Regions from separate parts of the Paenibacillus spongiae genome, predicted to be linked through region 1. Evidence: riboswitches for the same ligand, from Rfam matches in the RefSeq annotation. Region 1 holds a riboswitch; the other holds the start of a gene.
What was found. Region 1 has a riboswitch for preQ1 ahead of queC (7-cyano-7-deazaguanine synthase QueC). Riboswitches for the same ligand answer to the same signal wherever they lie in the genome.
Positions count from the first base shown of each region.

Region 2: linked by a shared signal. The riboswitch ahead of queF (preQ(1) synthase) and the one ahead of queC (7-cyano-7-deazaguanine synthase QueC) in region 1 are both predicted to bind preQ1.

Region 1 covers NZ_CP091430.1:886,224-890,782, forward strand. The annotation lists gene L1F29_RS03825 (carboxypeptidase-like regulatory domain-containing protein) at 1-1,673, opposite strand, end outside; PreQ1 riboswitch class I at 2,086-2,130, shown strand; gene queC (7-cyano-7-deazaguanine synthase QueC) at 2,246-2,911, shown strand; gene queD (6-carboxytetrahydropterin synthase QueD) at 2,908-3,348, shown strand; gene queE (7-carboxy-7-deazaguanine synthase QueE) at 3,345-4,073, shown strand; gene L1F29_RS34330 (N-6 DNA methylase) at 4,371-4,559, shown strand, end outside.
Region 2 covers NZ_CP091430.1:1,029,119-1,033,677, reverse strand. The annotation lists gene L1F29_RS04450 (PQQ-dependent sugar dehydrogenase) at 1-1,093, opposite strand, end outside; gene queF (preQ(1) synthase) at 1,211-1,708, opposite strand; PreQ1 riboswitch class I at 1,965-2,010, opposite strand; gene L1F29_RS04440 (S41 family peptidase) at 2,144-4,096, opposite strand; gene L1F29_RS04435 (SLOG family protein) at 4,444-4,559, opposite strand, start outside.

The sequences.
Region 1 (4,559 bases):
CCGTTGAGCGGGCGGATAATGCCTCCGAGGCCGCCGAGGTTTCCGAGGTCAAGCGTCGGCAGCTTCGGGGTAAACTTGGGAAGATTGATATTCAACGTTTCGCGTTGGATTTCTTGCGACAGGAACCGCGCGGCCGGAGCGGCCATGCTGCGCGCTTCGATCATTTTGTCGACCGGCGCGTATACCGCGGATAACGCCCGCATGCCTTGGTCGCGCGCGAGCGCCTTCGTGTTCGCGCCGCTGTTCAAGGCTCCAAGGGAGACGGCCAAGGTGCCGGTCTTCGCGTCAAGCACGGTTGCGGGAAGAACCGGATTGACGACGGGGTTGACGACTTCCGCGAGCACATTCTCAACCAGCTCCCAGGGCCAAGGCTTGCGGTATTTGGGCGGAAGCTCGGGCAGCTGGAGAGACTTCGGCTTCATGCTCCATTCCGCTACCGGAACGTCGAAGACGGCGCTGCACCTTACCGGCGAAGCCCCTACCGTACCTGCGTACAGCACCGTGAAGCTCTTGACGTCGAAACGCAGCTGCCCGGCTTCCGGCGTGCCGGTTACGAACGGGACGTTGACACCGACCATGGACGACGAGCGCGGAGCGATCGTAATCGGCTGCTTGAGATTGACGTACGGCCGCGGCATCGTAACGGCGTCGCCGTCATCCACCATCGGCGTGATCGATACGCGATCCAGGACAATCGGCGTATCCTCCACGTTGTAGACCGTGAACATACCGGTCAGCATATTATAGCGCTTATGCGCGAACAGGTCGGCCGTCACATGAGGCACGACCGTGCCCGCAGCTTTGCAAATCGCATAGGCCGAGTGAATGGTCAGCGTCCGCTTGACGGTGATGCCCGCATGCTTGACATTGCAGGAAACGACGAATTGGCCGACGCCCGCCGCGTGATCGATCGTTGCGAAATAGTCGTGGCTGACGACCGGCGTACGCGTCGTAGCCTTAGCGCCATCGCCGAAATCCCACTCGAATTCCATCCGCGGCGCTCTGACGGCCTCCCCGAAGATGGTGTCTAGCGAGATGTTCGTCAAATCGTAGACTGCGCTGACCGCAAGCCGCTTGGCCGTCTTGGGCACAAGCCGGATGCCGATATCCGTCCGCACGCTTGCATTCGCGCGCGTGTTCGTCATGCGCCGGGTCTCTATCCGGGTCAGTGCTTGCGGGTTCTCCGTCATGACGCGGCCCAATGCGCCTTGCGACGCCAGACGCGCAGTCAGCGAATCCGGCGCGAAGACCTTGGTCAGCTGCGGAGATATGGAAGGCCTTGTCTGCTGCAGATGCGGGGATCGCGTGTCCATCGTCGAGCCCAGCGTGAATACCGCCGTGTAGGGCTGCGTCGGCAGCTGCGAGACGCCGATCATCGCAATGTCGCTGCGGTTCTGATACGACTGAAATTCCAGCGGCGCGCCGACCACATCGAGCAGCGCGACCTGCTGGTCGGTCTCGCCGGCCGCCGTCCGGGCGCGGACGATCAGCCTGCGCTGGCCTGCGGCCGGAAACTGCAGATAATGCAGGGCGCCCGGCTTGCCGTTGACCGAGACTTGTACGGAGCTGCCGATGATAGGGTTGTCGTCGATGACGAACACTTCGACACGAACGGTCTCGCCGGGACGTACGACGGCGGGCTGAAGAGCGATTCTTCCAATAATGGTAGCCATAAATTACCTCCAATTGGATGATATACATAGAGATCGATTCTGCCGGTTCGGGATCGGCGTTTCCTTCATTACGATAGCTCCATGCTGCCCGTCAGCTCCCGAATTTCTGCATCTGTTGGCGGATAAGAAAGCATTTGCTGAAACTTCATTTTGTATGTTGTTGTCGGCCCAATAGCTAGTATAGAAGCGAGGGAACGGCGTAGTCTGTCGTTTGATGGAGCCTACGGAAAAATATTTTGTAAAAATGGTTGCTTGAGGTTAATCGCTGTTGGAGAACTCGGTGTAATGGAGAACGGTGGGGAATTCTGATGGGAAAAAGTTATGGGCTGCAAGTTCGATCGAGGCATAGTATAATTGGATACGAACAATATAAAAATCTGAACGCACCCGAGCGGTAATGTCAGGGGTGAATTCAGGAGAGGTTCTAGCTAAACCCTCTATAAAAAACTAAGGGAACGGTATCCTTAGGGTATCGTTTTTTCTTTGTTCTTAAGAAGAAGAGTGGTTTACGGAATGCCTCCGTTCAGAAATGCAAACACTGAGAGATCGGTGTACATGAGGAGGAAGACGTGTTGAATAAAGAAAAAGCAATCGTCGTATTTAGCGGCGGCCAAGATAGCACTACTTGCCTGTTTTGGGCGAAGGAGCGTTTCGCCGAGGTAGAGGCCGTCACGTTCAATTACGGTCAGCGCCATCGGTTGGAGCTTGAGGTTGCGGCCAGCATTGCCAAGGAGCAGAACATCAAGCATCATGTGTTGGATATGTCGCTGTTAAGCCAGCTGGCTCCGAATGCCCTGACCAGGGACGATATTGCGATCGAGGAGAAGGCGGGGCTGCTGCCGACGACATTCGTAGACGGGCGTAACCTGCTGTTCTTGTCATTCGCGGCTGTACTGGCGAAGCAGATCGGAGCGAAGCATATCGTAACCGGAGTTTGCGAGACCGATTTCAGCGGCTATCCGGACTGCCGGGATATTTTTATCAAGTCATTGAATGTTACGTTAAACCTATCCATGGATTATATGTTTGTGATCGATACGCCGCTGATGTGGCTGACGAAGGCCGAAACGTGGCAGCTGGCTGATGAGCTCGGCGCATTTGATTATGTGCGGGAACGAACGCTTACCTGCTATAACGGCGTCATTGCCGATGGATGCGGCGAGTGTCCGGCCTGCCGATTGCGAGCAAAAGGGCTGCAAGAATATATGGACAAGAAGAGCGGGGCGGGGCAGATATGATTCAACAGATTTATCCGACTGTCGCACATAACTACAGGTATGAGTTGAACAAAGATATGCAGTTCGCAGCCGCGCATTACGTCCCGACGGAACGAGCGGGAAAATGCAGCCGGGTGCATGGGCATACGTACTTCGCCAACATAACGATTGTCGGCGATGAGCTGGACGATTCCGGATTTTTAGTGAATTTTGCCGAGATTAAGGAATTGATCCATAAACGGTTCGACCATTCCTTGTTAAATGATCATGACGACCTGTTTAGCGACGAGGACGCCGAGCGCTTCCCGACGACAGAGGTTGTCGCCAGAACGATGAGCGAGATCATCCAGTCTTATCTGGACCAAGCGGCGAACAAGCCGATCTGCGTTCAAGTCTTTCTAAGGGAGACGCCGACAAGCTACGTGGTGTACCGTCCGTTAGCAGGAGGATCGCGATGAGCGCGGCACGCGTACCGGTGATGGAAGTATTCGGCCCGACCGTTCAAGGCGAGGGAATGGTTATCGGACAGAAAACGATGTTCGTGCGCACGGCGGGCTGCGACTATTCGTGCTCCTGGTGCGATTCTGCTTTTACATGGGATGGGACGGGAAAACAGGATATTCGCATGCTGACGGCCGAGGAGATTGTTGCCGAGCTCTTCGAGGTCGGCGGAGATACCTTCTCCCATGTGACGATTTCCGGCGGGAATCCTGCGTTAATCGGAGGCATGCATGAATTGGTCGATTTGCTCCATACTAGGGGGATAAGGGTAGCCTTGGAAACGCAGGGCAGCCGCTGGCAGGACTGGTTCCTAACCATCGATGAGCTGACGCTGTCGCCGAAACCGCCAAGCTCAGGTATGAGCACCGATTGGGATGTGCTGGATGGTATCATCGAAAAGCTGACTCAAGCAGGTAGGAACTTCAGCCTGAAGGTTGTCGTGTTCGATGAGCTCGATTTGCAGTATGCGGTGAAGGTCCATCAGCGTTATCCCGGATGTACATTTTATGTGCAAGCGGGGAATGATGATTTGACCGAGAGCGATCAGGAAGTTTTGATAAAAAGGCTTGTGAAGCGGTATGAGTGGCTGATTGATGCTGTTATGGCATCGAGGGAGTTAAAGAGTGTTCGGGTGCTTCCGCAGCTGCATTCCTGGGTTTGGGGGAATAGGCGTGGGGTTTGATGGGGAGAGACGTGGGGAGTTAGTTAGATCAACAAGCAATAGAACGAAAACAAATAGATCAATGTAAATTAAGGGTGGATAGCCAATGCCTGTTCCCGCATACGACACATATTGAGAGAGTTTGTTGATATATAAGGGGTATCAATGATGGATGTATCTATTTGGGGACGCGCCATTTACGTGTCCCCAATTTGTCTTTATTATGTCAGGGAAAGTTTATTAGGGATACTAATTTCTGCTGTTTAAGATTATTCGCGGTGAACTTGAGTTTTCTTAGGCACCGCTATTCCCGTGACAATGCTTGTTCTAAACAAGAAGAAAGAACCTGCTCGTAAAGGTAAGGTACAAATCATAGATGCCTCATCGTTTGGTGAAAGAAAACGAGGTGTGACGGTTCTTTCTAGTCTCGAGATTGAACAGATACTAGATTTTTACTCTGGCTTGAAAGAGGATAAGAAGCTAAGTCGAATCTTAGATGTGTTTGAG
Region 2 (4,559 bases), 140 kb from region 1:
GCAGCCGGTCGTCCTTCTCTCCGGGTTTGCCGCGGCCGTCCGTGTTATTCGTGATTACGTACACGCTGCCCCCTTGGATTTTAACGTCCCGCAGTCTTCCCTCGCTTGTAACCATCACCTGACTCGAGCTTGCATCCGGCGAGAAGCGGACAAGCGATTGCCCCCGCAGGCCGGTCACGAGTATTTCACCAAGCTCGTTAACCGCGATACCGGAAGGCGCAAGCGTGTCGCTGCCCGTATGAAACATCGGCGTGATCATTCCTTTCTTCGTCTCGTCGCCAACGATATCCGGCCACCCATAATTGCCGCCGGCTTCAATCCGATTCAGCTCATCATGGCCTCCTGGTATGGACGATGGGCCATGCTCGGAGCTGATCAGCTCCCCCTTCGAGTTCCATGCCAGCCCCTGCGGATTGCGATGCCCATACGAATAGACAAGCGAATCCGGGAACGGATTGTCTGCCGGTATCGTACCATCCAGCGACATCCTCAGAATTTTCCCCGCCAGACTAGTCCTGTCCTGCGCAAGCTTCTCATGGGAAGCGTCTCCGGTCGTAATATACAGATGATTGTCCGGCCCGATCGCCAGGCGGCCTCCGTTATGCACCGAAGCACCCGGAATGCGCTCAAGCAGCGTCTTCTTCTCCGTCCAGCTGTCCCCGTTCGAGGCTTCCTCCAACACGACGATCCGGTTGTACTCATTACCTTCTTCCTCATACGTATGGTACGCGTAGGCCTGCTTCGTCTTGTCATAATCCGGTGCGAGCACAAAGCCGAGGAACCCTCCCTCGCCAATCTGCTTAACGGGCTTGTTTAGCCGTACCTGCTGCCGGATCAGCTTCCCTTCCGCAATCTTCGCGATAGTCCCTTCCCGCTCGCTGACGTAGATCGTATCGCCTGCAAAATCAATGGCCCACGGCGATTTCAGCCGTTCCGCCACCATTTCGTATCCAGGCGTATCGGATCCCTCCTTGGTGACCGCGTCCCCGCTGCCCACATCGACCGGCAGGACCTCCTTCTTCTGTGAGGATGTGCAAGCCGCGCCGACGAGCAGCAGTACAGCTATCATCGCGATCATCATAACTCGGTTCATTGGATCTCCTCCTCTATCGCTTCTTTCCTATCACCTCGATACAGAAACAGACTAACCGCTAATGGTTAGTCTGTTTGCTCGGACACTGATGCTTGTTTTCCAGTATACACAGGATGCTTACCGGTTATCAATCTTCTCGGGATACATATCATGATTCATCAAGCGGTGCTCGGCCATCTGCTCGTATTTGGTACCCGGCCGCCCCCAATTGCAGTAAGGATCGATGGATATTCCGCCCCGCGGCGTGAATTTTCCCCATACCTCAATATAGCGCGGCTCCATGAGCGCAATCAGATCATTCATGATGATGTTCATGCAGTCCTCATGAAAATCGCCATGATTGCGAAAGCTGAACAGATACAGCTTGAGCGACTTGCTCTCAACCATCTTGATGTCGGGAATATAGGAGATATAGATCGTCGCAAAGTCAGGCTGTCCCGTCATCGGGCATAAGCTCGTAAATTCCGGACAATTGAATTTGACAAAATAATCCCGGTTCGGATGTTTGTTATCGAATGACTCCAGAATGGCCGGGTTATATTCAAAGGTATAGGTAGTGCCCTGGTTGCCCAGCAGCGTCACCCCTTCGAGTTCTTCTTTGTGTCTGCCTGTCATCATATTTTGCTCCCTTCTTTGGCTGTCAAACAGGCGTCCCGCCCTCTGCCCGGAGCTCGCTAGCCGCAGCTGTCGGCAGGTGTTCCGTTCGTACAGATGGGTATCTCGTCCGTATGAACTCGAGCACGCCCAGCTTGCCGAGCTAGCTCCAACGTCTCTTCTTTGTTCTGGGGCATGGTCAAGCTCCTGTTTGTGCCGCTTGCTTCCTCTTCAATGTCCCCTTACGCAAAAAAAACGATAGCCAAGGAAGGTATCGTTTTCCTTAGTATTTTTATAGAGGGGGGATCGCGAACCTCTCCCGGTCCCATCTGAATGCGGGCTGCCGGTCTTAGTATTCAATTAAACGCCTTGAAGTATACCACATACGCTCCCCAAACAAAAGTGGAGCCTTTCGGCTCCACTCCACTTTCGATAATCCACGCAACGTAAAAAACACTATTCATATCCCAGCATGAGCTGCTTTAGGACATCTTCCGCTTTCTGCAGCTGCGTATCCAGCGTTGAAGGAGCTTCCGGCAAACGGACCTCGTAGTCAGGGACGATACCCTTCGAATGGATCCAATTACCTTCCGGAGTGAGCCATTTCGACTCAGTATACTTCACGGACGAGCCATCGTTATAGCCCTGTGTCGTCTGCACGACTCCTTTGCCGTAAGTCGCCGCTCCAACAAGAACAGCATCGGCCGATTCGCGAAGCGCTGCAGCCAATATTTCCGCGGCGCTGGCCGTTCCTTTATCGGTCAATACGACAATGGGTATTGGGCGCTCCACATCATTTTGCGTGATGTAGACGACCCGCGATCCGTCGCGGTATTCCAATTGAAACAGCGGTTTCTGATTCGGCACCAATACATTGCCAATTAACAATGCCGAGCTCATCAGCCCGCCCGGATTTTGCCTCAGATCCAGTATGAGCCCCTTCATCCCCTTCGCAAGCAGCTCTTTATAGTGCTGTTGGAACTCATCTACAGTCGGCTCGGACATCCGGACAATGTCGATTTTACCCATCGTACCAGATAACATCTTGCCGGCTACGGTTTTCTGGATGATGGTATCGCGCGTGACCGGGATGGTCAGCTTGCCATCCACGCCTGGACGCTGGACGATGAATTCCACTGCCGTCCCTTTCGGTCCGCGAATGAGCGACGCCAGCTCATCGCTGCTCATTCCCTTCACATCCGTTCCATTCACCTGCAGGATGATGTCACCTGTCCGAAAGCCGGCTTTCTCAGCCGGAGATCCGGGCAGAATGCCGCTAATGACAAGTTCCCCATTCTGCTCCTTAAGCGTCGTTCCAACGCCCTCGAAGGAAGAAGAGATCCCATTGTTGAAGCTCGCTGCCGCTTCCGGATTCATGTAGACGGTGTACGGATCGCCCAGCGACCTCAGCATTCCGTCAATCGCCCCATTCACAAGCGTTTCGTCATCGACCGCCGTATAGTAATCATATTTCAGCGACTGATATACGCTCCACAGCTTGGTCCACTGCCCCGTCCGGTTCAAGCTATCCTGATGGTCCGTGACGACATAGACGAAGGCAGCCAGCCCGCTGCCGTTCTTCACGTACCATATCCCGCTGCCGGGGACCGGGTCGCCATATACGGGCGCATTCTCCGCAAGCGGTACGATCTGCCCGTTTAGCAGCGTCACAGCACCTGTTCCCTTGCCGTCTGAAGCTGCAGGCGTGAAGCTCCCGACGGTATCTTCGTATAAATGGATCGCGAATGACGTATTATTTGCCGTGTGCTTCGTATCGAATATTCCGGTAGATGGATTGACCGGAACGTCAGCGAGAAGCTTGACGATGAGCTCGGCTACATCGGATCTCGTTGCGTATGCATTGGGTTTGCTGGCTGCAGAGACGAAGCCCAGATGAAACTTTTGGTCAGCCAAATAATAATTCGCGTACCACGGCTTACCAGGCTCGCCGCTTTGGCTTTGCTGCATACCGATCGAATTCATAAGAATCGCAATGGCCTGTGCATTGGTGATCAGCTTATCCGGCTCAAATTTCCCGTCCCCGGTACCTTGAATCCATCCGTGATTGACGGCAAAATTAATATACCTCGTCCCCCAGCCGGATACATCGCGGAATTCGCTCTTCGTACCGGACAGCTTGGCTGCTTCACCTTCATATCCTTTCCCTGCCACCAGCATCACAACAAACTCGGCTCTCGTAATGGTTTGTTCCGGCTTGAAGGATTGATCCACGTAGCCTTTAATGTAGCCCATGTGCTGCAGCAGCAAAATTTGGCCGAGCGCAGGGGAGGCGCTAATGTCCTTAAAAGGAAGCGATATTTCGTTCTCCGCTGCAAACGAGGATATCGGATTCATGAAAATTGCCGCTGCCAGGGCAATTGTTCCTATTGTTCGTGATATCTTTCGCAATGCGTCATCTCCTGTCGAATGGGTACAACTATCGTTATATTGTAGCGAAAAATCTCTTAATCTACCAGACCGCTTTGATAGATAAGAGCGCGGATCGACTACCGTTCAGAATGAAGCGCAATAAAAAAGAGCAATCCCGGGGCTATTCAGACCCGCAAGATTTGCTCCTCTGATCCGTAATTCCGCCATGAACCCAGTCCGCGAAGCTGCCGTCAATGGCAATTGTCTTTGGACTGTCAGCATTTTGCGGCTTGCTCACACATTGCAGTACCGGATATAGTCAACCAACTGGTTTCCTGCACGCTATTATCGATGACTAAATCACCGTAAAACAACCTGGTTCGGCTTCAATCATAAGCATTCAAGCTTTCTTCATCCGCCACGCTTTGAACATCCTCCGATGTTAAGCCGATGTACCGATAACCGTCCTGCTGCTGCTTTCGTAATGCCCTTTCCTTATGAA